3 regions of the Lysinibacillus sp. NPDC095746 genome follow, and region 2 is predicted to be linked to each of the others. Evidence: predicted binding sites of a transcription regulator. Region 2 holds the regulator's gene; each other region holds the start of a gene.
The links. Region 2 encodes CtsR, which represses protease genes until heat stress. Its sites were predicted from a motif close to ATGGTCAATAAAGGTCAAACA; they were not measured.
Positions count from the first base shown of each region.

Region 1: ACIQ7N_RS19790 (ATP-dependent Clp protease ATP-binding subunit) is a predicted target of CtsR. The motif match lies at 5,506-5,526, and genes of this name have one in related genera.
Region 3: clpP (ATP-dependent Clp endopeptidase proteolytic subunit ClpP) is a predicted target of CtsR. The motif match lies at 5,747-5,767, and genes of this name have one in related genera.

Region 1 covers NZ_JBIWGL010000033.1:15,556-26,265, reverse strand. The annotation lists gene fabF (beta-ketoacyl-ACP synthase II) at 1-898, opposite strand, end outside; gene ACIQ7N_RS19800 (beta-ketoacyl-ACP synthase III) at 930-1,868, opposite strand; gene ACIQ7N_RS19795 (YjzD family protein) at 3,072-3,266, shown strand; gene ACIQ7N_RS19790 (ATP-dependent Clp protease ATP-binding subunit) at 3,315-5,441, opposite strand; gene ACIQ7N_RS19785 (Crp/Fnr family transcriptional regulator) at 5,715-6,401, shown strand; gene ACIQ7N_RS19780 (metal-sulfur cluster assembly factor) at 7,058-7,366, opposite strand; gene ACIQ7N_RS19775 (prolyl oligopeptidase family serine peptidase) at 7,420-8,184, opposite strand; gene ACIQ7N_RS19770 (Cof-type HAD-IIB family hydrolase) at 8,306-9,115, shown strand; gene ACIQ7N_RS19765 (DegV family protein) at 9,391-10,248, shown strand; gene ACIQ7N_RS19760 (alpha-amylase family glycosyl hydrolase) at 10,330-10,710, opposite strand, start outside.
Region 2 covers NZ_JBIWGL010000007.1:97,897-108,606, forward strand. The annotation lists gene ACIQ7N_RS07320 (aldehyde dehydrogenase family protein) at 1-260, shown strand, start outside; gene ACIQ7N_RS07325 (acyl-CoA thioesterase) at 330-809, shown strand; gene ACIQ7N_RS07330 (globin-coupled sensor protein) at 857-2,167, opposite strand; gene ACIQ7N_RS07335 (hypothetical protein) at 2,462-2,671, shown strand; gene corA (magnesium/cobalt transporter CorA) at 2,777-3,736, opposite strand; gene ACIQ7N_RS07345 (class I SAM-dependent methyltransferase) at 3,786-4,472, opposite strand; gene ACIQ7N_RS07350 (magnetosome magnetite crystal formation protein family) at 4,593-4,898, shown strand; gene ACIQ7N_RS07355 (CtsR family transcriptional regulator) at 5,272-5,742, shown strand; gene ACIQ7N_RS07360 (UvrB/UvrC motif-containing protein) at 5,756-6,304, shown strand; gene mcsB (protein-arginine kinase McsB) at 6,301-7,410, shown strand; gene ACIQ7N_RS07370 (ATP-dependent Clp protease ATP-binding subunit) at 7,400-9,844, shown strand; gene radA (DNA repair protein RadA) at 10,197-10,710, shown strand, end outside.
Region 3 covers NZ_JBIWGL010000005.1:117,013-127,722, reverse strand. The annotation lists gene ACIQ7N_RS05800 (S9 family peptidase) at 1-2,123, opposite strand, end outside; gene ACIQ7N_RS05795 (TPM domain-containing protein) at 2,388-3,152, opposite strand; partial or broken gene ACIQ7N_RS05790 (LemA family protein) at 3,152-3,558, opposite strand; gene ACIQ7N_RS05785 (LemA family protein) at 3,520-3,732, opposite strand; gene ACIQ7N_RS05780 (spore coat protein) at 3,914-4,528, shown strand; tRNA gene ACIQ7N_RS05775 (tRNA-Arg) at 4,963-5,037, opposite strand; gene clpP (ATP-dependent Clp endopeptidase proteolytic subunit ClpP) at 5,853-6,434, shown strand; gene ACIQ7N_RS05765 (hypothetical protein) at 6,739-6,951, opposite strand; gene ACIQ7N_RS05760 (HPr family phosphocarrier protein) at 7,125-7,382, opposite strand; gene whiA (DNA-binding protein WhiA) at 7,498-8,445, opposite strand; gene ACIQ7N_RS05750 (gluconeogenesis factor YvcK family protein) at 8,511-9,494, opposite strand; gene rapZ (RNase adapter RapZ) at 9,499-10,392, opposite strand; gene ACIQ7N_RS05740 (8-oxo-dGTP diphosphatase) at 10,402-10,710, opposite strand, start outside.

The sequences.
Region 1 (10,710 bases), on a different contig from region 2:
TATAGTCTACTTGTGAAGCTTCTACGCCGCCATCAGTTAAAGCTTGCATCATTGCACGAGAAGCACCTTCTCCTTCTGGAGCTGGAGCGGTAATATGATGTGCATCTCCTGTAGCACCATAGCCAAGAACTTCTGCGTAGATTTTTGCACCGCGTGCTTTTGCGTGCTCATACTCTTCCAAAATAACAATACCCGCACCTTCACCGATGATGAAACCATCGCGATTCTTATCGAATGGACGGCAAGCTGTTTCTGGATCTGTATTTAAAGATAATGCAGTATTTGCGCAGAAGCCTGCTACTGCCATCGTCACGATTGGCGACTCTGCACCACCAGAAATCATAACATCTGCATCGCCACGCTCAATTACTTTAAAAGCATCCCCAATGGAGTTTGTACCTGAAGCACAAGCAGTTACTGAACAAGAATTAATGCCCTTTGCCCCCAAATGTATCGACACTTGACCTGAAGCCATATCTGGAATCATCATTGGAATAAAAAATGGACTTACACGTCTTGCTCCGCGCTCTTGGAATGTTAAAAATTGCTGTTCGTATGTTTCCATACCACCGATTCCTGAGCCAATCCAGACACCTGCCCGTGGTGCTAGTTCTTCATCGATTGTTAATTGTGCATCTTCCATCGCCATGATAGATGCTGCTAAGGCATACTGTGTAAAGCGATCCATTTTACGAGCTTCTTTACGTTCAATATACTTTTCAATATTGAAGTCTTTCACTTCAGCGGCAATTTTCGCTGCGAAAAGATCTTTATTTAAACGTGTTAACTCGCCAATGCCAGATTTCCCTGCTTTAATGTTAGTCCATGTTTCTTCGATGCTATTCCCTAGTGGTGTAACTGCGCCAATTCCTGTAATTACTACTCGTCGTTTACTCATTGTCTTACTCCCCTCAAGCATTTTTCGTTTTTTATTTTCCCCATCTAATTGTAACGGCACCCCATGTTAAGCCACCGCCAAATCCAACAAGTACTAATAAATCATCATCTTTAATTTTACCTGCCTCAAGCTCATCTACCAAGGAAATACCAATAGACGCTGCCGATGTATTCCCATATTTATGAATCGTTTTCGACATTTTTTCCGGTGGTAGTTCTAGACGCTCACGAGCAGATTCCATAATTCGAATATTCGCCTGATGCGGCACTAAAAAATCTACGTCTTCTTTTGTTAAACCTGCTTTTTCTAATACGTTTACTGCAGATTCACCCATTTGACGAACTGCAAACTTAAATACTTCACGGCCATTCATAGCGATTGTGTCCTGCTGTGTTAAATACAAATTCTTTCCACCTGTACCGTCTGCACCAAGTTCAAATGATAAAATACCTCTACCTTCTGATACCGGACCAACGACTGCTGCACTTGCACCGTCACCGAATAACACAGCGGTATTTCGGTCTTCCCAATCAAGTACTTTCGATAGTTTTTCAACACCTACTACTAAGACATATTTATAAGCATTTGATTCTACAAATTGCTTTGCTGTGACTAAACTATATATAAATCCTGAACAAGCAGCCGCTTGGTCCATCGCAGCCGCATTAACTGCTCCAATTTGCTTCTGAACCATACATGCTACACTTGGAAAATTTTGATCTTGTGTTACTGTTGCTACAAGTATTAAGCCTATTTCCTCTGGTGTAATACCTGCTTTTGCAATAGCCTCTTTTGCAGCAGCTACTGCTAAATCTGAAGTTTCTTGGTCATCTGCAGCAAAACGGCGTTCTTCAATCCCTGTACGAGTTCGAATCCATTCATCCGAAGTGTCCATCATTTTTTCTAAATCAAAATTTGTAACGACCTTCTCCGGAACGTATTTGCCAATTCCTATAATACCAGCGTTCATTTAGCAACCCCTCTGCTTTCTTACTATCAATTATTAGTAACTGGTCATAATTATAACTCATAATGAAGTATTGGTGCAAGATGAATTAAATTTAACGTCCCTTATTACTAACGTGGGGGTCATTTCCGTTCCGACTTGGGGCACCCGATATGTTCTAGAGAATCACCCATCCGCACCGGAAATCATGCAAGAAAAAGCATTACTTTTGGGAATAAGTGAAGCTGCTGAAAAAAATTAAAAATGGCGGTTAATGCAAAAAAAAGCTGCAATAAATCTGCAGCTTTAGCCTTGTTAATAGATAAATTATCAACAACGTAAAAGTCGATAGCGTAAAAAGATGAAAGGTGGCTCTCGCATGAATCTGCGTATGTCCAATCTATGCTCTAATAGGTCGTTAAGGATCATCTTCTCTTTGGAACATTTTATGCTCTGAAGACATTGCTTGGTGTGTTGCACTACGGAAGATTTCAAACGACGTGTTGTACATTTCTTTTTGTTAGGTTTGCTACCGTAGTTGTATGAACGTAATGGCTGACGCTTTAATGGTCTGATGTTGCGGTGGTGCTTTCGGTTCAATAAACAACGTTGAGTAATACGCATCCGCAATGGTAATAAAGTAAATCACAAAAAGTAATTGTTTCATTCAATGGTTCAAAATTTTATTTCTCCCTTTTTTCAGTTCTATCAATTCGAATTGTCTAGTTATACTACGAATGATATGTAAAAAAGTTTCAAATCAAAAAATGACCCATACAGATGACCCAATTCGGTATGAGATGCCTTAGAACTCAACATTAGTTTGAATAAAAGATAACCATACGCTCACCATAAAATAAAATGGCAGCGAGTATGAACCACGTTAATTTTTCCTAATACTTTTCCACGCATTAAAACAATGATAATAATTATTACCTGCCATTAATGTAGAATCTAAGAAAAGATACACTTCGTGGTGAAACTGGAAATCGAAAGTAGGCATGAACCAATCGATTATTTTTCCACATTCAAACAACCACGGACTCTCTCTAGCATCAGCATTTACAACATCTTCGAATTTCGCCGATACCAATGAAATTGCATGAAAGTACAAATTAGAATTATCGTTGTGACAAATTCGCCATGTTTCACAGAAAAGGTTTTTTTTTTTTCGATTTATGTTATGATATGATAATGATATAAAAAAGTTCGGTTGAGGTGAAATTAATGCAATATATCGTAACATTCATATGGTCATTCCTACTAGTTTCAATGTTAAACTACGTAGTAAGCTCTGTACTTGGTGTTGATTTTGATTTCCAAACTGCTGTTGTCACATCAGTTGTATTTACAATTCTTGTTTTCATCATCGGAGCAGTTATTCCAAACGAGTCAACTCCAGAAGCTGCAGACAATCATTAATTCAACTAGAAAAAACCTGTTTCGCTTAATGCGGAACAGGTTTTTTTGTTATTTTTCAACTATGCAATGGCCATCATGCATTCTAATGTGCAATGTTTCACCTGGTAATACTTCACCTCGAAGCAATTCTTTGGCAACCGCAGTTTCAATATAGCGTTGCACGAAGCGTTTTAGTGGTCTAGCGCCAAACTGAGCATCTGCTCCTTGTTCTACAACCCAGTCAATTACATGTTGTTCTACTTGTAAAGTAATGTCTTGCTCAGCCACTCGTTTGACAAGCTGTTCGACATATTTCCAAGCAATCGCAGTAAAGTGTTCATCTGATAATGCATGGAACATAATAATATCATCCATACGATTTAACAGCTCTGGTTTAAAATGTTGACGCAGTGCAGCCATCACTAAATCCTCAACTGCAACATCGTCTTCCTTCGCTTCCATTAAATAGCTTGAGCCAATGTTAGAAGTTAAAATGATCACTGTGTTCGTAAAGTTGACCATACGACCTTGGCTATCCGTAATGCGTCCATCATCTAATATTTGCAGTAAAATATTTGCAACATCAGGATGGGCTTTTTCAATTTCATCTAATAACACTACTGAATATGGATTTCGGCGAACAGCTTCTGTTAATTGACCACCTTCTTCATAGCCAATATAGCCTGGAGGTGCCCCTACAAGACGTGACACACTATGTTTTTCCATATATTCACTCATATCAATGCGAATAAAATGATCCTCAGAATCAAACAGCTGTGCCGCTAGTGCCTTCGCAAGCTCCGTTTTACCAACACCTGTTGGCCCTAGGAATAAAAAGCTACCAATTGGTCGATGCGGGTCTTTAATACCAGCTCTAGCACGCCATACCGCTTCTGTAACAAGCTGTACAGCATTATCTTGTCCGACTACACGCTCATGCAATGTATCTTTTAAGCGCAATAATTTTTCACGCTCACCTTCTACTAATTTCGTCACCGGTATCCCCGTCCAGAGTGAAACGATAGATGCGATTTCATCAGCTGTTACCTCTTCACGTAAAATACGTGATTCCGTACCATTCTCTAATTGTTTTTCCATCTCTTGAATTTCCTTTTCAAGTGTAGGAATTTTACCATGTCGTAGTTCGGCAGCTTTATTTAAATCATATTTACTTTCTGCTTCATCTAAGTCACGACGGTATTTATCAAGTTTTTCACGTTTTTTCTGAATGCCGTGTAACGCTTCTTTTTCTGTTTCCCATTGTTTACGCATGCCCTCTGAGGATTCTTTCAGCTTTGTTAATTCCTCACTAAGTTGCTCTAGACGTTTTTTACTTGCCTCGTCCTTTTCTTTACGTAACGCTTGCTCCTCAATTTCAAGCTGCATAATACGGCGCGTTACTGCATCCAACTCCTGTGGCATGGAATCTATTTCTGTTCGAATCATCGCACATGCTTCATCGATTAAATCGATGGCCTTATCTGGCAGGAAACGCTCTGTAATATAACGATTTGAAAGCTCTGCTGCCGCTACAATCGCACGGTCATGAATACGTACTGCATGATGTAACTCAAAGCGCTCTTTCAAGCCTCGTAATATAGAAACGGTATCTTCAATAGATGGCTCACGTACAAGCACTTGTTGAAAACGACGCTCTAAAGCAGGATCCTTTTCAATATACATACGGTATTCATCTAATGTTGTAGCCCCGATACAATGTAGCTCACCTCGTGCAAGCATTGGCTTCAGCATATTCCCAGCGTCCATCGCACCATCTGTTTTACCTGCACCAACAATTGTATGAATTTCATCGATAAATAAAATAATGCGCCCCTCGGAGTCTTTTACCTCTTGTAAAACACCTTTTAAGCGCTCTTCAAATTGTCCACGATAACTAGCACCAGCTATCAAAGCACTCATATCTAACTCATACAATATGCAATCCTTTAACCCCTCAGGCACATCACCTTTTACGATACGTTGGGCTAATCCTTCTACAATTGCTGTTTTACCAACCCCCGGCTCACCTATTAAAACAGGGTTATTTTTCGTTTTGCGTGTTAATATACGAATGACATTCCGAATTTCTTCATCACGTCCGATTACCGGATCCATTTTACCGTTTTTTACTTCATCTATTAAATTACGTCCAAATTTTTCTAATGGTTTTTTGTCATCTGTTTGTTGAAATTGCATATTTAGCACTCCTTTTCAATAATGTTAAGCGGAATCTCGTTTGCCATTCTGTTTCACAAAAAAATGTTTGACCTTTTTTGACTAACTTTATTTTACAACACACGACAAACCTCCGCAAAGAATTAGCCCTAAAATTTCTTCCCTTATAACTGGAAAATTACGTTATAATAAAAGTATGTTTCTTAGATTTAGTATCGAAATTGTTCACCATCCTTTTGTAATAATTAGACATCTTTTACAAAAAGAAAGCGATGTGTTGGAAATATGGTTATAATGGATTATATACAAGAAAAATTTCATGATCTTTTTCAAAAGCACGGTGTTTTTATTAAAGTAAATAAGGATAGTAAAATTTTTTTAGAGGGCGAACGTGCGCAAGAAATTTATTATATAAAAACAGGAGCTATCTCGATTAGCCAGGAAACAGAGAATGGGAAGGAATTAACCATTCGTATTTGTGGTCCAGATAGTATTATTGGAGAAGGCTCATTATTTTGTAAACTTACGTATAATTCCATGACTGCTAAAGTTTTAGAACCCTCTAGTTTATATGTACTAAGCCGTGAATCATTGGAACTTTTACTAGTGGAACAACCTAATTTAATGGTGGAATATATGAAGTGGTTGCAAACAGAAAATTTAAAACATCAAAGTCGTTTGCGCGATTTAGTTTTAAATGGTAAAAAGGGCGCTTTATTTTCAACACTCATCCGCCTTTCAAATACTTATGGTAAGCCTTTAGAAAATGACACTATTTATATTGACCTCCCATTAACAAATACAGAAATCGCTAATTTATGTGCGACGAGTCGAGAAATGATTAATCGCATGCTTAATGACTTAAAGAAGCGAAATATTATATCCTTCGAAAAAGGTTATATTACCATTCACGATTTACAATTTTTAAAGGATGAAATTGCCTGTGAGAATTGTCCGTTACAAATATGTCGTATCGATTAATCACTACACACAAAATCCCCGCTTTGAGTTATAAGCGGGGATTTTTTATAGGGGGATTTCCGTTCCAGGCTACTCACTTTCCTGTGGGCGAGCGTCGATTAGCCTTCCACTCCAATCAACGATAGCGTAGAACTTTTATAAATTTTATATATTTCAAAATTGGACACTATGACAAACGCATCATAATTGAACAATTTATAGCAGTGATGTAATTGTATATTGTTGCCGCTGACACGTTTTCGGCAGACGAAACCTTTTTGTTAAAGTTGTGTATTTGCTCTTTGGAAGGTAGATGTCGATAAAAATGAAAAGTTGGGTGATAAAACGTGAAAGTTTATCGATAAAATTTAAAAGTTGGGCGATAATTCCTAAAAGTGTTCCGATAAAACTAAAAAGTTGGGTGTTATTTTGTTAAAACGTACATCATGTGATTCAGTTGATTGGAGTGCAGACTGGGCGACTCCAAGGGGATCAGATCACAAAGCGAGTGAAGCGGCTCATCGGACGCCCCCAGCCGGAACGGAAATCAACCCCTCGTTTTACCGAAGAGCCCTATTTTTATACGACACCTTAATTTGATTGGCACAATAGTTTTTTGATGCAAAAATCCCCGCTTACTGTTGCAAGCGGAGATTTTTTATCTGCTTTATGTGGACTTAGCGTACACCTAATGCCATTTTTGCATAGCGTGACATTTTATCTTTTGACCAAGGTGGATTCCATACAATGTTGACATTTGTACTTTTTACCTCTGGAAGCTCACCTAAAGCTGTATTCACTTGATCAACAATAACAGGTCCTAGCGGACAACCCATAGAAGTTAATGTCATTGTAACAGTTGCTACACCTTCTTCATCTAACTCTACATCATATACTAAACCTAAGTTGACGATATCAATACCAAGCTCAGGGTCAATTACATTTTCTAATGCACCTAACATGCTTTCTTTCATATCTTGATCCATCTGTATTTCTCCTTCCGTCACAGTGTTAACTTAATCATAGCAGATGCATCTTATTATGCCAAATGCTGCGCAAGCCATTCAGTTGCTGCTAACATACCGTCTCGTGACACAGCATGGCCCGCTCTTTTATTTGCTAAGAATTTTAAGTCTTCTGGATTTTGTTCATAGTATTTACGTAAAGATAAATAAAAATTATACGTTTCATTAAAAGGAACGGTTTTATCTAATTCCCCATGCCAAAATAACACAGGTCTTCCTGCGAATTTTTCTGGTGTTAGACTGACATCATATTTAGCAAGAAGCTCATTCGTTTGTTGTATTTCTTCTTCGGACATTGGCAAATTTACACCGCTTTTAGCGAATTGCTGTAATTGATACTCCGCTAATTTAAGAAACCCTGGCGCACCCATACATACTGCTGCTGTATTAATCCAGTCATAACGCTTTAAACAGCCTGATGTTACAATTCCACCCATCGAGGTACCAGCAACGCCAATTTTATCATTCAGTAATAATTTTTTATTCTTTAATTCATTATATAATTGTTCAACTTCATGAATAGAATTTAAAACAATATCCCAAAAATGTAAGCTCATTTTCATCTCAGATAGACCTTCACTACGGTCGCCATGTAATTTTGCATCTGGTAATAGGACACGCACCCCCCTGCCTACTAATTGGTATGCATAATGTAAGTTATGTTCTTTTGCACTCATAAAGCCATGTAAAAAAATCACTACCGGGGTTTCTTCATTCATACTTTCCGTATGTATATGTAATAAAGGAATATTTCCCCACAATTCTTTTTCAACAATCATCTTTGTCACTCCCAATTTTTGTCTCATCTTTATGTTAGCAAACTTTTCTCACTGTGACAAAATTTTGACGAATGGATGACAAAGAGATACTATTCAAATTATAGGAAAGGGGCAATAAGCTATGAAACCGCATTTAATCGTTTTGGACTTAGATGGTACGTTATTAACGGACCAACAACAAATTTCAGCAAAAACTAAAAAAACATTATTGCAGGCAAAAGAACAAGGCCATCAAGTGATGATTGCTACAGGTCGTCCTTATCGTGCGAGTGATATTTACTATCACGAGCTTGGCCTTACAACGCCCATCGTGAATTTTAATGGTGCTTACGTCCACCACCCAAAAAATGCTGCTTGGCAAACTATGCATACTCCTATTGATTTAGGCGTAGTGCATGATGTCGTCGATTCCATTAAGAGCTATGAATACGAAAATATCATTGCTGAGATTAAGGACGATATTTATGTGCATACAGAAGATGAACGGATATTAAATATTTTTAATATGGGGAATCCAAAAATTACTCTTGGGGATCTCTATACTCATTTACTTGATGACCCAACAAGTTTACTAATTCAAGCGAATGATGTAAATTCCACGATTATTCGTGATCATTTACAGGCTGTTCATGCAGAGGTCATCGAACATCGTCGTTGGGGTGCACCGCTTCACATTATTGAAATTGTTCGCCGTGGCTTAAATAAAGCAGTAGGAATCGCTCATGTAGCAAAAGATTTAGGAATCCCACGCGAGCGTATTATTGCATTCGGTGATGAAGATAACGATTTAGAAATGATCGATTATGCAGGCATCGGTGTAGCAATGGGCAATGGCATTCCTGCATTAAAAAATATTGCCAATGAAATTACTACAACCAATAATGACGATGGCATCGCTAAAATACTCATCGATCGCTTGAAATTAACCTAGTTAAGTAGTAATTTGAAAATAAATACCCTATTTTTTTCTGTTTAACTTTATTCAAGAGTACTCTTTATTCGATGAGTACTTATTGAATAAAGTTAAACATCCTATGTTGCAATTATACTGAAACTCGATATGATAATATATCTATATAATATTTCATTCGAAATAGTTTTGAGAAACATAGAGTGGAAAGTGAAAGCTCGACACTTGTTCACCTGTTATGTAGTATAGGTATTTGAAAACTTCTCATATAGAATATTAAATTAGGGGGACAAATGATGAAAATTTTTACTGATAGTGGATGCGATTTACCAAAGTCTTACTATGAAGAAAACAATGTTGAACTTCTTCCACTACGCGTGCAATTGAACAATAATGAATATGATGATGTCGTTTCAATTGATTCCAAAGAAATTTACGATGCTATTCGTCAAGGTGCTCACCCAAAAACATCCCAAGTATCACCAGAGATTTTTCTCAACCATTTCGAAAATCTAGCAAAGAATGAAGAGGAAGGGATTTATATTGCCTTTTCATCGGAATTATCAGGCACCTATAATACGGCGGTCATGATTCGCAATCAAGTGCAGGAGCAATATCCCTCCCTTAAATTAGCTATTATCGATTCTAAATGTGCTTCACTTGGTTTTGGCCTAGTAGTCGAAGAAGCGGTTCGACTTCGAAATACAGGTGCTTCATTGGAAGAAATCGAAGCAAAAATCACAGCTCTTACCCCACAAATGGAACACTTATTTACGGTTGAGGATTTAGATTATCTTGCTAAAGGTGGGCGTGTATCAAAGGCAAGCGCATTTCTTGGAGGGCTCCTAAGCATTAAACCAATTTTAAATGTAGAGGACGGTAAGCTTGTGCCGATTGAAAAATCTCGCGGGCGCAAAAAAGCCATCGCTCGCATGTTAGATTTAATGCAAGAACGCGGCGATGATTTTTCCGATAAAATTGTTGGTATTAGTCATAGTGATGATGTGGACTTTGCCAACGAAGTAAAGGCTTCTATCCAAAAAAGATTTTCACCAAAAGCCATTCAAGTAACAATGATTGGCTCAGCAATCGGCTCACACGTTGGACCAGGAACAATTGCGATCTTCTTTACAAATAAAAGCTATCAAGCTTAACAAAAACCCCCTCCGCACTAAAAAGTGTTGAGGGGGTCTATCATTTTATTTTGTAGTAACTACCTGTAAATGAAGCACCCTTTATGATTGAGCATCTTGCTCATTACGGCGTACTTTACCTCGTCTAATAATAACAACTACAAATGCTATGAATATAACCCATACTAATCCTAGTGCTACCATATAAGGTACATTTAATCCTTCATCATCTCTAACTTGATAAATCTCTACCATTTCACGATTTAAAATAACCGGATACACGTCTTTTTCATTAATACGGACTTTTTCTTGATGGATAATACCATTTAACATTTTACCTTCCCCAAGCTGAGCAGGTGTTAAATCAACGCGTTGTGTTTTACTAGTGTTGTTAACCATAATGACCCATTTTTCTTTATCGGATGTACGTGTAAATACAAGCAGGCCATTTTCATTTGTAATAACGTCAAAATCACCGTTGCG
Region 2 (10,710 bases):
TAGACGACGCTATTCGACTAGTGAATGAGTCGGAACTTGGTTTAAATGCTGGCATTTATACGAATGTGCTACCTGATGCATTACGTGCAGCAGATGAAATACAAGCAGGTGCTGTTATTATTAATGATATTCCGACATTTAGGGTCGATAATATGCCATACGGTGGCGTTAAAATGAGTGGCTACGGGCGCGAAGGTATTAAGTGGGCAATTGAGGAAATGACAGATATGAAATTTATAACGATGAAAAAATCGTTCTAATTTGCATCAACTCTTTTTCTACGATACGATGACGAAAGAAACATTTCATGAAGGGAAGTTGCAAGAACTATGACAAACAACGCAATACCGATGGGTCAGTCACGTACTGTTCAAACGCGTCTCGTATTACCGCCAGATACAAATAATCACAACTCCATTTTTGGTGGAAGAGTGTTAGCTTATATTGATGAAATTGCTGCAATTACGGCAATGAAGCATGCGAAAGGGCATGTAGTTACAGCCTCTATTGATTCAGTTGATTTTTTATCGGCAGCACATGTAGGGGATATTTTAGAAATTGAAAGTATTGTTTCGTCAACTGGACGTTCTTCAATGGAAGTTTACGTTCGGGTTATTTCACGAAACATTGAAACTCGTGAGGAAAAATTAACGACGGAATCCTTTGTAACAATGGTTGCAGTAGATGATGATGGTAAACCTAAGCCAGTTCCTGCAATTTATCCTGAAACAGATGCAGAAAAACGTCTGTTTGAAACAGGCCCTGCAAGACGAGAACATCGTAAGCAAAAACGGGAATTACCGCATTAAAAGTGAAAAGGGAAATTGACGTATACTGTCAGTTTCCCTTTTTGTGCTTACATTTTTAACTCATTTACCACATTAATCAGTGAATCGGAAGAAGAAGAAACGAGTGTAGCTCCTTGTGACAGTTCAGTAATCAAGTTAGAAATTGTTGAAATATCTCTGGATGTATTTACATACTGCTGTTGAATTCCAGCAACAGCATCGGCGATATCATTAAATGATTTAGATAAACTGTTTTGTGTATCTACGCTATGTTGAATCTTTTGATCCACGTTAATAACTGAATTAGACATTGTTGTAATATTACTTTCTGTTTCTCTAATGAGATGAGAAACATTTTGTACAGCATTTTTTGTCTCTTCTGCAAGCTTACGAACTTCCTCTGCTACAACAGCAAAACCTTTACCATGCTCACCCGCACGGGCTGCCTCGATAGAAGCATTCAATGCTAATAAGTTGGTTTGATCGGCAATTCCCGTAACTAACCCTACAATCTCTGATATTTTTTGAGAAGATGTGCGTAATTGGTTCATCGTAACTTCAAGACTGTTTACACTTTGCAAAATAACTTGTATTAAATCATTTTGATCTTGTAGCTGCTGCTGTCCGCGTCTGGATTTTTCCTGTGTATCAGCAACGAAGGATAAGCCTTGTTTAGTCGCTACTGCGATATCGTCCGTTTGAGAAGAAATGACTAATAAAGAGGCTGCTGTTTCTTCACTAATCCCATTGAGCTCCTCTGCCGTTTTTTGAATGGTAGTAACAAGTGCGTGTTTTGTATCATCAGCTGCTGCTCGAATGCGTTCCTCTTCTTTTTCATAGGCTTCGATTACAAGCTGCTGCTCGAAGTTAATGATTTTGCAGAAGGCATTGATAGCACGAATGGCATCATGTTTCGATAAATCCAACTCATTTGTAAAGCGTGTAAATGTCGTTGTTAATGACTGGAATGAGGCGATATACCACTTTGATTGTAGACCAATTCGAACATGGGTTTCAGCGATTGCCTTCCGTTCATCAATATAAGCGTTGTTAATATGACTTTCGAAAATATCACTCAAGTGCTTATGTAAAGTAACTTTTAAACGTTCGATTTGTGACGTTCTGTTTATAATATCTAACAAATCTTGGCTTAAACTAATAGCTGCATAAAATTTATCCACCATTTCAGGAACTAAATCTTTAGCTAAAGGCTGTAGTTGTTTAATGATGGCTAAATCCTCAATTGTTAAATCTAAAAGTTGCAACTGTTTTTGAAGTTTTGGATAGTTTGATACATCCAATTGTACATTGTTTTTATAATTTTCAGGTGCTAATGTAATTGAGTAGCTAGAATCGTTCTTTTTTGTAAACCAACTCATTGTCTGTTTGCTCCATTCTTTATAAATGCATAGTAGTATATAAAAATTGAATTGCTTAGTTTGTTAATTTTTCGGAATATATGGTATTTAGTCTATTCTACTATTTTTTGTCGTAAATTTGGTTAAAATTTTAGTGTATTTCTTTATTTTTTATAGGCATTATAGACGACTGTCGATTAAAAGTCATGAAATAGACTATTAAAAAGGTAATAGGTAAATTGAATTTAAAATAGGAAACCTGTAAAATACGAACTGTTTAGATTGAACGTAACAATAGTTTTGAGGAGGTATTACATGGAAAAGAAGCGTTTCAAATTTGTTATTCCGGTTATGGTAATTGTAGCGATTGGCTCGGTTTACATGTTAAGAAACTACTATGCTGAAGTACCAGACTTAGATCAACTATTAATTACTATCTGTGCAACAATAGTATCTGGGGTACTCGCTTACTTTTTATTTCCACAGCAAGGCGAACATAAAATTGATGATCGTGGTCCTTACTGACAGTAGAAAGGCACCTTAGAGAATCTCAGGTGCCTTTAGTATGTTGTGCGAGTAAACGCTTTGCGCGGGCTCTTCTCGTCATCGATGACGATGGTCCCGAAGGAATTAAGGTTTAAATAATTTGAACCAGCCTTTAAGCTTAAAGACTGCCAGCATAAATAAAGCGATAAAAATCATAATTCCGAGTACAATAAAGTAGCTAAATTTCCCATGTAGCTCTGGCATATATTCGAAATTCATGCCATAAACACCGGCAATAAATGTTAGCGGAATAAAGATTGTTGAAACAATTGTTAAGGTCATCATGATGCCATTCATGCGACTAGAGCTCATCGCCATATAGCTATCACGCATATCCGCAGTGAGTTCACGGTTGGATTCAATCATTTCGGTGAGTTTAAGCAGATGATCGTAAATATCTCCGAAATAAGCTCGTTCTGATTTATTTAGTGAAAATCGGTAAGAGTTAAGGATACGATATAATAGATCACGCATTGGTAATATGGTGCGACGTAGATCAAGCAAATCACTACGGAATTCAAACACAATTTTCATAGCGTTAAGGTTACTTTGATAGGTAAGCTCATCTTCTAGTGCATTTAAATGATCCTCAATCTTATAGACAAGTGGGAAATAGTTATCAACGATTTTATCGATTACCTGGTATGTTAAATAGATTGTGCCTCGTTCCCAATTCTTTGGCTGTTTTTCTAGCATCATTTGTACTCGATCTATCTCCGGTGCTGAATTTTTATGAAATGTAACAATAAATTTATTAGAAACAAAAATGTTTACTTCTTCTGCTGTTAATTCTTCGTTAACTCTTTGGATAACAAAGAAATGGAAATCATCATAAAAATCGAGCTTTGGCCGCTGTAAACGCATTAAACAATCTTCTATAGCAAGTGGGTGAAAATGGAAAAATGTATCTAACAGTAGTTCTTCCTCATCGGTCGGACAATTAAAATCGACCCAGTACCATTCAAATTCGTTTTTGTGTATATCTTCTAGCGGAAAATCCTTTATAAGCTTTTGGTCTTTTGTAATGCCTATTGTACGTATCACAGCATTCACCTCAATTCTGTTAATTATAGCTTAACAGGTGTATAAATCTTCACAATAAACTTTCTTTATAACATATCCAACCACCAAATAAAGTAGTCGCAAAGAATCTAGATGGTTTTGTAAAACCTGCCTGCTGTAATAGTGCTAAAATGTCCTCTTCACGCATAAATGAAAGAGAACGTATGGATTTCTCCATTTCCGCTACTTCCGATGGTGTTAGCTTTGTATGCTGTAGCCAATAAGCACGCCATAAATCAAATTGTAGCTCAGTTTCTAAGGAACCTTGCTGCCCATATTTTGAGACGAGGACAAAGGGAGCACCAGGCTTTAAATTATTCGCTATTTCTTGTAATGTTGCAAGCTTCTCTTGATCATCTTGTATAAAGTGAAGCACTAATACACAGCTTGCTGCATCAAACTTCACTGCAGGTAACTGAGTATCCAGTATAGTTCCTTGATATAAAGAAATATTATTAGGTAGAGATTTTAAACGTTCACCAGCGATTTGTAGCATCGCTTCTGACGGATCTATACCAACAAATGACCAATGAGGACTTTTCTCAGCAAGCTGTAAAATCTCATTGCCGCTTCCGGAGCCAACGACTAAAAATTCAGCTGTTTCATGTAACGCAGATTGGTAAAAGGTTTGTGTCAAACGTAGCATTGCATCATAGCTAGGGAGCGTGCGACGAATACCTTTTTCGTATTCGTTTGCAAGTTTGTTATTAAATTCCATCGGTTATCACATGCCTTTCAAAAAAATTTTAAAATCCAATTTATATTTGAAACTATTTAAGAAATAGATCCGTAAATAGTAGTACATAAAATAAAAAATTAAATGGAAGGATTGATATAAATGGAAACTAAATGGTCTAAGGTAATCATACACGCAAGTGCGTTTTTTGCGCCATGGTTAGTACCGATTATATTTTTCTTAATTAGCTCAGATGAAGAGGTAAAAAGTATTTCCGTGCAAGCCTTATTGTTCCAAGTTGTAATGGGGGTATTAATGACAATTTCGGGGATTTTAAGCTTCCTAATCATTGGTATACCGTTCTTAATTGTTTTTGGTATCATGTATTTTGTTGCACCAATTATCGGTATTGTGAAGGCTCTATCTGATGAGCATTGGCGTTATCCAATAGTTGGTCGATGGGTATAATTTTTATAGACGCAAGTATATGCTAGTTGCATATGCTTGCGTTTTTTCTATAGCTGAAAAGGGCATCTTATAACTAAGAAACTTATTTCAGCGGTTGTCCAAACATCTGCAGAAATAAGTTAAAAATCATCGCTTCCATACGATAACGGTTAACTGACCTGCATCAAGCTGCTGACGCTACGCTTCCGGGCAAAAAACATCCTGCTCGCCTAACCACAAAGCCGATTCCGGACGCAATTATTCCTGGCATAGGCATAATTAATTTTTTCTAAGTGCGAAATAATTGCAATTATTTTCAAGCGTTTTGTATAATATACTCAAAGAAAGTCAAAGATAGTCAAAGTCAGTGAAGTAAGCGAGGTGTATTCCTAAAATGCGTAATATATCAGACATCATAGAAGGCTACTTAAAGCAAGTGCTTGAATTAGGTGGAGAAGGGCATATTGAAATAAAACGTAGTGAAATCGCAGATAAATTTCAATGCGTGCCCTCACAAATAAATTATGTAATCAATACTAGATTTACTGTCGAGCGAGGTTATCTTGTTGAAAGCAAACGTGGTGGTGGTGGATACATTCGAATTTTACGTGTCCGCGCGAATTCACAAATTGATCTGATTGATGATGTCCTCGCGCAAATAGAAGGTGGGGCATCGCAAACAATGACAGAAGATTTAGTGTATCGACTAATTGATGAGCAGGTAATTTCAAAGCGAGAAGCGAAATTAATGTTAGCAGCAGTTGATCGCTCAACTCTCGATTTGCAACTCCCGTTACGGGATATTATTCGAGCAAGAATTTTACGAGCGATGCTAACAACGATTAAATATGAACAGCACAAATAAAGAGGTGATGGGAATGATATGCGAACATTGTAAGCAGCGTAATGCGACAGTTACCGTAACACAAATTCAAAATGGTCAAAAAGTAGAGCATCATTATTGTGACGTCTGTGCCTCGCAGTTCCATCCATTTCATGCTGAATTTAAGCAAGAGCCAATATCTATTCAGCAGTTATTATCCAATTGGTTTGGCTCCCCTACATGGCAGCAACAACAAGTGGGTGAAAAACAGCAGGCACCACCACAACCGCAAACATGCCCACAATGTGGATTTACGTATAAACAATTTTTAAAAGAAGGTAAGTTTGGATGCCCTAGCTGCTATGATACCTTTGGTGAACACTTACCGAAGCTCTTTAACCGTATACAGGCTGGTCCTCAACATATAGGAAAAATGCCCGGTGCCCAAAACAATGTCTATGTCATCAAAAAGCAAATTGAAGATATTCGTAAACGTATGAAGATTGCTGTAGATGAAGAACAATTTGAAGAGGCCGCAAAGCTTCGTGATGAAGCGAAGGAACTTGAGAAGCAGCTACAATTTAAAGGTGGTGATGTGTCGTGATGATTGAGTCATTTTTAGAGCGTGCTACACCGATATGGATGAGTGTAGAGGACGATTATTCAGATATTGTCATTAGTACACGCATTCGCCTTGCTCGAAATTTAGATGGTTATCGTTTTCCATTAGCCTTTACAGAGGATGAAGCATTACAGGTGGAACACGCAGTTACACATGCAATCAAGGATAGTACAGAACTTCGAGAAAATTATTCATATTTTGCTATTAAAGACTTAACGTCTTTACAGCGTCAAATACTTGTGGAAAAGCACTTGATTAGTCCTCAGCTTGCAAAAAAAGAGCGAGTTGGCTCCATGCTCTTATCTGATGACGAATCAACTAGCATTATGGTGAACGAAGAAGACCATTTACGCATTCAATGTATGACGGCGAGTTTTCAACTTCAAAAGGCATACGAGCAAGCCAATAAAATTGATCGTACCTTAGAGAAAGCTTTGCCTTACGCATTTCGAGATACATTTGGTTATTTAACAAGTTGTCCAACAAATATTGGTACTGGTTTACGAGCATCTGTCATGATGCACCTGCCTGCCCTTACACTTACGGGTCAGATGAATCAAATCATTAATGCGATGACACGATTAGGAATGACGGTAAGAGGAATATATGGGGAGGGTAGTGAAAATATAGGGAATGTTTACCAAGTGTCAAATCAGATTACACTAGGGAAAACAGAGGATGATATTTTAGCCGATATCCAAAGTGTCGCTGAAAAAATAATTCAAAAAGAACGACATGCAAGAGGTAAGTTAATGGAAAAAGCAGAGCTTGCCTTAGAAGATCGTGTATACCGTGCTTTAGGGACATTAACACATGCTCGAATTTTAACGAGTGAGGAAGCTGCTACCTGTCTTTCCAATGTTCGTTTAGGAGTAGATTTAAGGTTAATTGAAGGTATTAAAGCGACTAAATTAAACGAATGTGTTGTTAGTATGCAACCTGGATTTTTACAGAATTACGCAGGTGACGTTTTGCCACCTACTGAGCGAGATCGCGTACGAGCGGAAATGCTTCGTGAGGCACTATCTCGAGAAAATATGAGTAAGCCTATTATTCGGAGAAAAGGAGAGGATTCATTTGATGTTTAATCGTTTTACACAACGCGCGCAAAAAGTATTACAGCTTGCACAAGAAGAGGCAATTCGTTGGAAACACGAATCAATTGGAACAGAGCATATTCTATTAGGGCTTATCCGTGAAGGTGGCGGTATTGCTGCAAAAGCGTTAGAAGCCATTGATATTAGTCCCCAAATGATTGAATCAGGTATTGAAGAGCTTGTAGGGAAAGGTAAAGAAGATGTTGGTCCAATTGTCCACTACACACCTCGTGCTAAAAAGGTAATAGAACTATCAGTCGATGAATCACGTAAATTAGGTCATTCCTATATCGGCACAGAGCATTTACTATTAGCGCTTATTCGTGAGGGTGAAGGTATAGCGGCCCGTGTATTAAATAATGCTGGTGTCGGATTGAATAAGGCTCGTCAGCAAGTGCTATTGTTATTAGGTAATAACGATAATGCTCAATCTGGTCAACAAGCTGCACAGGCTGCCAATACACCAACATTAGATAGCCTTGCGCGTGATTTAACGCAAATTGCTCGTGAAGGCACTTTAGATCCAGTCATTGGTCGAAGCAAGGAAATTACACGTGTTATTGAGGTTCTGTCACGTCGTACAAAAAATAACCCTGTATTAATCGGGGAGCCAGGTGTTGGTAAAACAGCTATTGCTGAAGGCTTGGCACAGCAAATTATTAATAATGAAGTCCCAGAAATTCTTCGTGATAAACGTGTTATGACACTTGATATGGGGACAGTTGTTGCTGGAACAAAATATCGTGGTGAATTTGAGGACCGTTTGAAAAAGGTAATGGATGAAATTCGCCAAGCAGGAAATGTTATTTTATTCATCGATGAATTGCACACATTGATCGGTGCGGGTGGTGCAGAGGGTGCCATAGATGCGTCAAATATTTTAAAACCATCTTTAGCACGTGGCGAGCTTCAATGTATTGGTGCAACGACACTAGATGAGTATCGCAAATATATTGAGAAGGATGCGGCATTAGAGCGTCGTTTCCAACCAATTCAAGTTGATGAACCAACTGTAGAAGAAGCGATTCAAATTATTCAAGGCTTACGCGATCGTTATGAAGCGCATCACCGTGTGAAAATCACTGATGAAGCAATTGAAGCGGCAGCGAAAATGAGTGATCGATATATTTCTGATCGTTTCTTACCAGATAAGGCGATTGACTTAATCGATGAAGCCGGTTCTAAAGTCCGCTTACGTTCATTCGCAGTGCCACCAAACTTAAAGGCACTTGAAGATAAGCTTGAAAATGTGCGCTCTGAAAAGAATGCAGCTGTCTCAGGTCAAGAATTTGAAAAGGCAGCATCATTAAGAGATACAGAGCAAAAGCTAAAAGATGAAATCGAAACTACAAGAAAAAACTGGAAGGAAGAACAGGGTAAAGCCGAGTCAAAAGTGACAGTGGATGATGTAGCAGCGGTAGTATCTATGTGGACTGGAATTCCAGTTTCGAAAATTGCGTCAGAAGAATCGTCTAAGTTATTACAACTTGAAGAAGAGTTGCACAAACGGGTTGTAGGTCAAGGAGAAGCGGTAGAGGCAATTTCTCGCGCAATACGTCGCGCAAGAGCTGGTTTGAAAGATCCGAAACGACCAATTGGCTCATTTATTTTCTTAGGCCCTACAGGGGTTGGTAAAACAGAGCTTGCCAGAGCACTAGCTGAGGTTATGTTTGGCGATGAGGACGCAATGATTCGCGTGGATATGTCTGAGTACATGGAAAAACATTCGACTTCACGTTTAGTTGGTTCACCTCCAGGCTATGTAGGTTTTGATGATGGCGGTCAACTAACAGAAAAGGTTCGTCGTAAACCGTATTCAGTAGTATTACTAGATGAAATTGAGAAGGCACATCCAGATGTTTTCAATATCTTACTTCAAGTACTTGAAGATGGCCGTTTAACAGATTCTAAAGGTCGAGTGGTCGATTTCCGCAATACCGTTGTTATTATGACTTCAAACGTCGGTGCAGATGCTTTAAAATATCAGAAAAACCTTGGCTTTAATGTAGGTGGTACTGATACGAAGTATAAAGATATGAAGGGCACAATGCTCGAGGAATTGAAAAAAGCATTCCGTCCAGAGTTCTTAAACCGTATCGACGAAATGATTGTCTTCCACTCACTAGAAAAAGAACATTTAAAAGAAATCGTCGCAATGATGGCGAATGCTTTAACAAAACGTCTGAAGGAGCAAGACATTTCGTTAGAGTTAACGGATTCGGCACTCGAGAAAATTGCAGAGGAAGGCTACGATCCTCAATACGGTGCTCGCCCACTACGTCGTTCGTTGCAAAAACAAGTAGAAGACCGTTTATCGGAAGAACTGCTGAAAGGCAATGTAGAGAAGGGTAATCAAGTTATTATTGATTACGTGAATGAAGAGTTTGTTGTGAAGAAAAAAGAGGAAGTTTCTACTTCTAAATAATCTTCAACAGTGGGGGGGCATCATCCCCCGTCTACCCATTAAATGTTTATTTGAAAAGAACAGCAAGGCATAGTGCCAAGCTGTTCTTTTTTATCGTCATTTAGAATTTTTGAAGGTGGTTCCTTTTTAGAGGGTTCTAAACACCTACTGAAATAGAGGAACTTAGTCTAAGAGCGCCACGTTCTGTGGTAACGACTGTGTGACCACCATCACATTGGCCCAAAGCCCCTTGTCAGACGGATTTTAAAAGGAATAAATTATGCGGGCACAATTAAAAATCTGGACGCAATTACGCCAAGGCTTAAATTGATGTACAATAAATATAAGAACAAATATTCGAGGTGGATGCATTTTGGCGAAGAAAAAAACAAAATTTGTATGCTCAAGCTGCGGCTATGAATCCGCAAAATGGATGGGAAGATGTCCAGGGTGTGGGGAATGGAATAAGATGGTTGAAGAGGTGGAGGTGGTCGCGAAAGGGCCACGAGGGGCATTCCAACATTCTGCTACGGTTACTCAAAAGGCTCTCCCTATTATGCAGATTGAAGCAGCTGAGGAATCACGAGTTGCAACAGAAATGGGTGAGCTTAACCGAGTGTTAGGTGGAGGTATCGTGCCAGGTTCTCTTGTATTAATTGGGGGAGATCCTGGGATTGGGAAGTCGACATTGTTATTACAAGTATCTGCGTTGCTTTCGAATAAAGGGCATCGCGTGCTTTATATTTCTGGTGAGGAATCCATCCGTCAAACAAAGCTACGTGCAGAACGTTTAGGGGTGATGTCACAGGAGCTGTATATCTATTCTGAGACGAATTTAGAGTTTTTAAATCAGACTATTGACGATGTGCAGCCAAAGTTTGTTATTG
Region 3 (10,710 bases), on a different contig from region 2:
TCAGCCTTATTTACACGCGGATCATTCGCACCTTGAGCTACAAATAACGGTGTTTTAATTTTATCCACATGGAAGACAGGTGAAACAGCCGTTAATAGCTCTTTATCTTCTTCCGGATTGCCCACGCGCTTATAAAGTTGGTTACGCAATGTGTCCCAATACGGAGGGACTGTATTTAAAAATGTAAAGATGTTGGATACACCTACATAGTCCACTGCTGCAGCATATAAATCTGGAGTATACGTAATCCCAGCTAAAGTTGCATAACCTCCAAATGATGCACCGTAAATTCCGATGCGTTTAGGGTCTGCAATACCTTGATCGATTGCCCATTGTACGCCATCAGTAATATCATCTTGGATTTTTAGACCCCATTGTTTATAACCAGCCTGTAAAAACTCTTTACCATAGCCAGTTGAAGTACGGAAATTGACTTGTAATACCGCATAACCACGATTTGCTAGTAATTGCACCTCAGGATTAAAGCCCCACATATCACGTGCCCACGGACCACCGTGAGGGTTGACGATAAGTGGTAGATTTTTAGCATCTTTGTTTTTCGGTAAAGTTAAATAACCGTTAATCGTTAAGCCGTCACGACTCTTATATGAAATCGGATGCATTTCTGCAAGCTCCTCTTGTTTTAACCAAGGGCTTAGTGTTGCCATTTCAGTCATTTCATCTGTTGTTGAATCGTAGTAATAATATTTTCCGTAAACCGTGTCACTAGAAACACTAACAATGAATTTTGTCATTTCTTTGTTGTAATCATTAATGCCTAATTCACTTTCTTGAACACCTAATTTATGTTGAATTTTACGGAATAGTTTTTCAAAGTCCTCGTCAAAGAATTGATAATGTGTCTTGTCTGATACATATGTACCGTATAATAATTTATCTTTATCAGAACTATATAATACACCCATTACATCCACTTCTGCGTTGGACATAATTACTTCTTCATTACCTTCTAAATCATATTTAACAACTTCTACTTTGTCTCTTCCTTTATTAGATTTCGCCAAAATATGTTTATTGTCTTTAGTGAAACCAAGTGGTGTTACTTGATCCTCTTCTTCCATTTCAATAAATGGCTTGAATTCATCTTTTTCTGAATCTCGATATAGAACAGTGCCTACTACACCATCTGAAGCAACTGCCATACGTACATTTCCATCACGGTCTGCTATCCAGCTCGTAATATTACCTGGGTTTTTCGCAACATGTGTAGTTTTACCAGTCTTTATGTTAAGCTTGTACACATCAAAGACTTTCGCATCTTCTTTATTCATCATAATAAGGATTTCATCTTTTACACCCTGTAAGCCACTTAATATCCCAACTGTTACATTTGGATAAGGTGTTAAATCCTTTTCCTCATTACCATTAAATGTTGTTGAATAAATGTGGTGGTTTTCATCGCCACCTTTATCTTTTACATATAGTAAATTATCATCTTTCCAGAATAATCCCCCGATATCACGATCCGTTGAATTAGATACACGTACAGGCTCACTATCGTCATTCATTTTTTTCACGAAAATGTTTAATCGATTTTCCCATGCAGAAGCATAAGAAATGTAATTGCCATCTGGTGAAAGTTCATAGCCCATGTTTCCTGGATTTTTCATGAAATCTTCAACAGAAATTTCTTTCACGCCTTCATTATTGCTAACACCATTTTTCACATTTTTAGCGTTATTCAAAATTTTAACTGCATCTTGTTTAGAAATTGTTTCACTAGTTGGCAGACCGTTAAATAAGCCAAGTTTATTTGCTTTTTCTTGATACTCAGCAAGTGTTGCTTCTTTTTCCTCTTTATTTAGCGCTCTTACTAAAATACGTGCCGCTTCATCACGTTTAATATGGACACTTAAATCTTTTAATTCTTCGCCTTTTACCCACGTATCAATGATTTGCTGACGCATTGTCTCTGATCCATGTTGGAATGTTAGGGCTGTTACAGTTAAATTTAAAAATTCCTTAGCAGATAAACGTTCCTCTTTTACTTCTACTTGACTGCTAGTTTCATTGGCAGCGCGTACTTCCTGCATAGATACAGGAATGACAGCAGATGATGTTAAAATAACCGCTAATGATGCTGATAAAAATCTCTTCTTCAAAATGATTCCTCCATATATCAGTTTATGTTATATCGTTTGTCGATATAATTGAATTATAGCAATTTTATCTCTATTGTCAATAATTGATAATAATTAAGTATATTTCCCTTTTAAACCAATAAAAAAAGCGAACTGATTGAGTTCACTTTTTTACTATAAACAGTTATGCCACCGGAAGCTTCCGCCTATAAAGGAAGTCTGTCGCTACCAAAACACTTGTAACTGCCAGTTCACTTACACGTTACATAAGGCAGGCATCTGAAGTTAAAATTTCCGACTTGCTCCTCCACCAGCAGATGAGCCGCCCCCGAATCCGCCAAATCCACCGCCCCTAGAGCCGCCACCTCCGAATCCACCTGGAAAACCACCCGGAAAACCGCCACGTCTACCAGAACGAGGCCCTCCTCCTCTACCATTAGAAATAAATGTATAAATAACAAGTACGATGATAGTGATTAAAATAATCATCCACGTTGGCATTTCTTCATTGTCAGCTGTATTTTCAGGCATCTTTCCATCCCAATTGTATTCGTGTGCGACAGTTTGAAATACTTCTGCGTACGTTGCTTTAAATGCCTTATTAATGTCCCCAGCTCTTGCATTTGGATAAAACGCTGAATCTAAAATGCGCCCCAACTTGCCATCAGGTAATGCTCCTTCTAGACCTTGGCCTACAGCAATGACGACATCATTATTGCCATCGCCCTGCCCAAACGTTGCTAAAATTAAAACACCATTATTTTTTTGCGCATCGCCAATCCCCCATGAACGAATCATTTTTGTTGCATACATTTTTGGTTCTTCTCCGTTAATCGTATCTACTGTTACGACCATAATTTCAGCACCTGTGCCTTTGTCTAGCTGCTCTGAATAGTGGTTGAGTTCTTCCTTTACGGATGTTGATAAAACATTAGCAAAATCATGAATATACGTATTTTTCTTCGGTGTCGGCATTGCGGCATCCGCCATTCTTATAGACAGAATAAACATGATGCTAACAATAGCAAGTTGGAATATTAACCGTTTCATTATTGTTTACCTGAACTGCCAAAATCTATAGATGGTGCCTTTTCAGCACCCGCAGCTGCTTTAAAGTATTCTTTCTGTTCAAAACCAAACATCCCTGCAATAAGATTGCCTGGAAAACGTTTAACCGTTTTATTAAAAGTCTGCACTTCATTGTTGTAATCTTCTCGAGCCACCGCTAAACGATTTTCTGTCCCAGCTAATTCATCCATTAATTGACGGAAATTTGCATCTGCCTTTAAATTCGGATAATTTTCTACGACTACTAGTAATCGACTAAGTGCTCCGTTTAATGCATCATTGGCAACAGCCTGTTCCTTTGGACTTTGAGCACTTCCCATTTGTGCACGTGCCTCTGTAATGCTAGCGATCACTTCTTTCTCATGGTTACATAACCTTTTACAGATTCTACTAAGTTCGGAATCAAATCGTAGCGACGTTGTAGCTGATTTTCAACTTGCGCCCATTTCGAATCTACGCTTTCCTCTGCCGTTACTAGACTATTGTATTTTGGAATAAATAGTAAGGCCAATATAACTAAAATAATAACGATTATTCCTACAGGTCCAAATATTTTTTTCAATTCTAAAACCTCCTTCGCTTTCTGTTAGCTATCATCCATGATAAGCCTTTCTTTTTTCTAATGTGTAGCAAAAAAACATCCCTATTCTACATATATGCAAATGCATTAATACCGTATGAAATTTCTCTAACGTGCCATACTTAATACTGTAACAAACTATGATATTTAGGAGGCGCTTTTTTTGACACAATCGTTTCAAAACGAATCATCAAACCAAACATCGTTTAATCAACAACAAAGCCTAAATCATGGTGGACATGAGCAAATGGACTTGCATGAAACAATCGGTGCAATCATTGCTTGTATGAATCAATCCATTGTTTTACGTCCACATGTTAAGGACACAGAGTTACTTAGTATTTTGGATCGCCAATACAATTTCACATTAGGTATGTATAACACTATTGTGGAATCTTATAGCACAGGTCATGATCCATCTGTTCCTACAGGTCGCTATCAAATGGAGACAGGAAATAATTTTAAATATGGATTAACTCCTGGCCAACCTAAAAAGCCAATGCAAAATGCAAACGAGCTCAGCGATGAATGTATTTCTGGCTTCTTACTTGGCGCTCAAAAGGGTGTGGCAAAAGGTATGACTGCAGCAGCAACAGAAACTACAAACCCTGTTGTTCGTCGCGTTATTGCCGATAGTATTCCCAACTGCATTGAAATGGCATACGAATTATCTATATACCAAAATATGCATGGCTACTATCAAGTACCTCAATTTTCTCAACAAGATATGCAAACGATGCTTAATGCATACAGCACTACAACAAATCCCCTTCATTAATTTTTAAAAAAAAGAGCAGCCCATCTGTGGTCACTATCACCCAGGGGCTGCTCTTGTTTAATTTTTTATAAAAAATGCTTTCGTTCATGGATTCGCCAAGTCGATCACCCATCGAATAACTAAAAATAGCACCTGGAGTGAATGTTTAGCCATTCATCCTGGTGCTATTTTTAGACTATTTGTAAAAAAAAAAGAATCCCCTCAGATAGGATTCTTTTTTTTCGACTAGTATAACTAGTCTTCACGTACAGTATGTTCACTAAAAATAATTTGGAGTTGTTGCTTTTTTGAAGGTTTGAAAGGAACATATACGGGAATAATGCCTATTAAGCAATATTTCCATTATATTCCCTTCTCTTTTCCCCACTAAGCAGGCTGCTAAACTACTTATTAGGAGAATTGAGTTATTAAAGTAAATCAAATAATCAGTAAAATGGCGCCCTCGGAGGGAATCGAACCCCCAGTGCAAGAACCGGAATCTTACGTGTTATCCATTACACCACGAGGGCAATTAAACAAAAAAAAAGTACTCACCCTAGGCTTTAGAAAAGCATGATGTAGATAACCCTCATGTGAAGCATACCTGCAAAATAGTGTACTGTACTTTAACTTATGTGACCTTATCAATTATACAAACCTATTGCCCATATTTCAACTATAGAATGCAAAACATTTTAACTTTTTTTATCTTGATTCAATAAGTATCAAAATACCTACGAAAAATAGATAAACTACAGACGGATATCACAGATTTGTGAATTATGCTGATACCCTTTTAATTTTGGACACGCTATCTATTTACATGAGAGCAAAGCGTTTGCGGTACTTCCTTATTTGCGTGGAAGCGAGGCGGTAATGGGAATGTTTTTTGTAGCAACAGCGAGGCGGTAGCATAAAATGTTTTCTGGGCGAAGACGACAGCATTAAGTGTTTTTGGGCGAGGGCGAAGCGTGCATCCAATGGTTTCTGGCAAGGGCGAAGCGATTGCATCCAAGTTTTTTGTGGCAAAAAGCAAAGCGACTGCATCCAATATTTTTGGAGCGAAAGCGAAGCGGTAGCATCCAATGGTTTCTGGGCGAGAGCGAAGCGATTGCATCCAATGTTTTGGTGACCAAAGCGAGGCGGCAGCGTCCAATAGTTTCTGTGGCGAAAGCGAGGCAGCACTATTAATACGCCAAGGAAAAATTGATTTAATTTATTTTACTTTAACAGGGTTAATATTTGACCTTCCCTGACTATAATGTGTATGATAAGGATACAGCTGAATTACCAAGGAAGTTTTCAGCAAAAGTATTCGAATTTAGTTTTTTAAGGAGGATTTAACATGAATTTAATTCCTACAGTTATTGAACAAACAAGTCGTGGTGAACGTGCTTATGACATCTATTCACGACTACTAAAAGATCGTATCATCCTATTAGGAAGTGCAATTGATGACAACGTTGCTAACTCAATTGTTGCTCAACTTCTATTCCTACAAGCAGAAGATCCAGACAAAGATATTTTCCTTTACATTAACTCACCAGGTGGATCTATCACTGCTGGTATGGCAATTTATGACACAATGCAAATTATCAAGCCACAAGTACAAACAATTTGTATCGGAATGGCAGCATCTATGGGTGCTTTCCTACTTGCTGCTGGTGAACCTGGTAAACGTTTCGCATTACCGAATGCTGAAGTAATGATTCACCAACCTCTTGGCGGTGCACAAGGTCAGGCAACTGAAATCGAAATCGCTGCAAAACGTATTTTATTCTTACGTGAAAAATTAAATGGAATTTTATCAGAACGCACTGGTCAACCACTTGAAGTCATTGCAAGAGATACAGACCGCGATAACTTCATGACAGCTGAGCGTGCAAAAGAATACGGCCTAATCGACCAAATTATGGAACGTAAATAAAAAAGTTAAAGGCATCCCAGATTATTTCTGGGATGTCTTTTTTTGTTCGACACTAACTGTATTGGTTTGATGGGACTATCCTTCACTTTGATTGGGCTATCCACAATTTTAATGGTTCTATCCACGACTTTAATGGTTCTATCCACGACTTTAATGGCTCTATCCACGATTTTAACGGTTCTATCCACGATTTTTATGGCTCTATCCACGATTTTAATGGTTCTATCCACGACTTTATGCTCTATCCACGATTTTAATGGTTCTATCCACGACTTTGGTTACTCTATCTTTCATTTTGACGGTTCTATCCATTATTCTGACTCTTCTTTCCGTCGCTCTGACTCTTCTTTCCGTCGCTCGGCTCTTCTTTCCGTTGCTCTGATCGTTCTTCCGTCGCTTCAGCCTTTCTTTCCGTCGCTCTGACTCTTCTTTCCGTCGCTCTGACTCTTCTTTCCGTCGCTCGGCTCTTCTTTCCGTCGCTCGGCTCTTCTTTCCGTTGCTCTGATCGTTCTTCCATCGCTTTGACCTTTCTTTCCGTCGCTTCAGCCTTTTCTTTCCGTCGCTCTGACTCTTCTATCCGTCTCTTCGGCCATATTTCCCATCGCTTTAGCTCTACTTTCAGTGCAAAAGCGCAAAAAAACTGTCCAACATGTAAGTTTTACTGTTGGACAGTTTTTGCGTCATAGTTCTTTAATCTTCTTTTTCGATTAGTGCTGCTAATGCTGTAACCGCTTGCTCAGCATCGTTGCCATCGCCACTAAGTACAACCTCTGTTCCTTTTGCAATGGCTAAGCTCATAACACCCATAATGGATTTAGCATTTACTTTTTTCTCGTCTTTTTCCAGAAAGATATCTGCGTTAAAACGATTTGCTTCTTGTACAAATAGTGCTGCTTGTCTAGCTTGTAGTCCTAATTTTAATTTTACATGGACTCTTCTCTCGGTCATTCTTAAAACTCCCCTTTACTACCGTTCATCTATTATTTTTATCTTACCTTACTTACTAGCAAAAGAACAATATGCGATTACGCTTTTCACATTCATACCTGAAAAGTATGAAAATTTAACCACCAATTTTTTCTCCGCTTCTTAATGCATCGGCTATTTCATCTATTTTCCGTAATCGATGATTGACACCGGATTTACTAACCGTTCCACTTGATACCATTTCACCAAGTTCTTTTAGTGTGACATCTTGGTATTCTACGCGTAATCGTGCAATTTCACGTAGTTTTTCTGGCAATTGATCTAGACCTATTGCATTTTCAATAAATCGGATATTTTCTACTTGACGTAATGCGGCGCCTATTGTTTTATTCAAGTTCGCTGTTTCACAGTTAACTATGCGATTGACACTATTTCTCATGTCTCGCAATATGCGGACGTCTTCGAATTTCATCATTGCTTGATGCGCTCCAACAATGTTAAGGAAATCTGAAATTTTTTCCGCTTCTTTTAAATAAGTTACGAAGCCTTTTTTTCGTTCAATTGTTTTTGCATTGAGCTCAAATTCATTCATTAAATCCATTAAGGCCTCGCCGTGCTCTTTATATAATGAATAAATTTCTAAATGGTAGGCGGATGTTTCTGGATTGTTGACAGAGCCACCCGCTAAAAATGCGCCTCGTAAATATGCTCTTTTTTGACCACTCTTTTTAATGAGCTTCCGAGAAATAGTATGATTAAATTGAAAGTCGTCTGAGATGATTTCTAAATCAATCAGTAGCTCACGCGCACCTTCTCTTACGCGGCAAATGTATACGTTATTTTTTTTCAAACGCATTTTTTTTCTAACAAGTAACTCTACATTATACGGATACAGCTTCTTCATAATCGTATAAAGTCTTCTTGCGATTGCAGCGTTTTCAGTTTGTACGTCTAAGCTTAACTGTTTATTAGCAAAGGATAATGAACCATTCATACGAATTAGGGCAGATACTTCTGCTTTCATACAATGATTGTCCGCTTCTATTTGCGTTAACTCTTTTTTCGTTTCTGAAGCAAAAGACATATCACGCCCTCCTTTCAACTTTTTGTTCTATGTATATGTTCATCTTATCATATACAATAAGCGCTTTATGATTCACTAACTTCTTGTTCATAGATATTTGCGTAATCTACAAGCCATTTCGCAACGTTTGTAGCATTATGACGCACCGTCCCATCTGGGCGAATCGTGGCAATATCCCGTTTAATAACCTCTAATCCCATACTTTCAAGCTTTGCAACGTCGAATGTTACTGGCTCAGCACACTCTTCCTTATAAAGCTCTTTTACAGGATGAGGGAGTTTTACATCATTCACCAATATAGAATCAATGAAGGAGTCACTAACATGTTTATATATAGCTTTAACATGATCACCTGCTGTATATGAAATGGTTTCACCTTTTTGAGTCATTAAATTACAAACATAAATTTTTCTTCCTTTAGCCTTTACAACAGCTTCTCCTATTCCTTTTACAAGAAGGTTTGGAATAATGCTTGTATATAAACTTCCTGGACCAATTAAAATATAGTCAGCACGATGAATTGCTCGAATAGCCTCTGGTAACGGTTTCACATTTTCAGGCACTAAAAAAACACGACTAATTCGTTTTTTTGCCTTTGGAATTTTAGATTCCCCTTCAATGATTGAACCGTCCTCAAGCTCAGCATGTAAATTTATCTTTTTGTTGGCAGCTGGTATGACGCGACCATGGACCTTTAAAACCTTTCCCATTTCACTAATAGCATGGTTAAAATCCCCGGTAATATCTGTTAAAGCAGTCAGCATTAAATTACCTAATGAATGCCCACGTAAATCTTCTGATGCAGAAAATCGGTATTGAAACATTTGCTCTACAAGCGGCTCAACATCCGATAACGCCGCGATCACATTACGGACATCACCAGGTGGTGGAATATCATAGTCATCTCGTAAACGTCCTGAAGAACCACCATCATCTGCTACTGTCACAATTGCAGTAATATCAAATGGGTGGTGCTTGAGCCCTCGTAGTAACGTAGAAAGCCCCGTACCACCACCAATTACAACAAGCTTTGTTCGCTTCTTTCCCATTCACTCAATCCTTTCTACGATTGATGTCACGATGTGTAATAACAGTATTTTCCTTTCCAGCTAAATATGCCCCAAAATACTCTGCTAATGTTACTGAACGATGCTGTCCTCCAGTACATCCAAAGGCAATGACAAGTTGTGATTTGCCCTCTTGTCTATAGAGCGGAATCATAAATTCAAACAAATCCGTTAGTTTTTGAATAAGTGTTTGCGTATCTTCAAGTGCCAAAACATAAGAAGATACCTCAGTTTGTAAGCCCGTTTTAGGGCGTAACTCTTCTACATAATATGGATTTTTCAAAAAACGGACATCAAATACTAAGTCGGCATCTATCGGCATACCATGTTTAAATCCGAAAGACATAATATTTACCGAGAAAATATTATCAGCATCGCTGGCAAATTCTTTAGCGATTTTTTCACGTAGCTCTTTAGGCTTCATATTAGATGTATTATAGACAAATTTAGCGCGACCTTTTACTTCGGATAAAAGCTTACGTTCTTGTTTAATGCCATCTAATGGTAAACCATTTACAGCCAATGGATGTGCACGTCTTGTCTCTTTATAACGTCTAACTAAAGCTGCATCATCTGCATCTAAAAATAAAATACGTGCAACGATGTCACCTTCTTTTAGAATATGGTCGAGAGCGCCGATAAGAGAATCAAAAAAGTCGCCACCACGCATATCCATGACAGCTGCTATACGTGTAATATTTTTACCCGAATCCCTTAGTAAGGTTAAAAATGTTGTAAGTAACGCTGGTGGTAAATTATCAATACAGTAATACCCTAAATCCTCAAAGCTTTGAATAGCTACTGTTTTCCCAGCTCCAGACATTCCTGTAATAATAACCAATTCACTTGTACCTTTTGGTCCTTCAACCACCACTGTCATGCAGCTCCTTTATTGTTCGATTGATATTTGTATTTTCTCATGAAGTAATTCAAATTCAGTTGTGTATTCAAATGTACCGTACTGAATGCCTGATTGTGAGATAGCAAATTGTAAGTTTGTTCGATCACCTTCAGCCATTGGCAAATGTTTCAAATCCTCTACTGGGTGCCATGCAAGTTCGCCTTCTCTAGTTTCTTTAAACGGTACTCCTTCTACATCCTTTGCAACAAATGTATAAAGCATCCATTCGTCCACTACCTCATTATTTTCTTTAATAACCATTGTATAAACACCCTTTAAATGAGCATTTATTGGTGT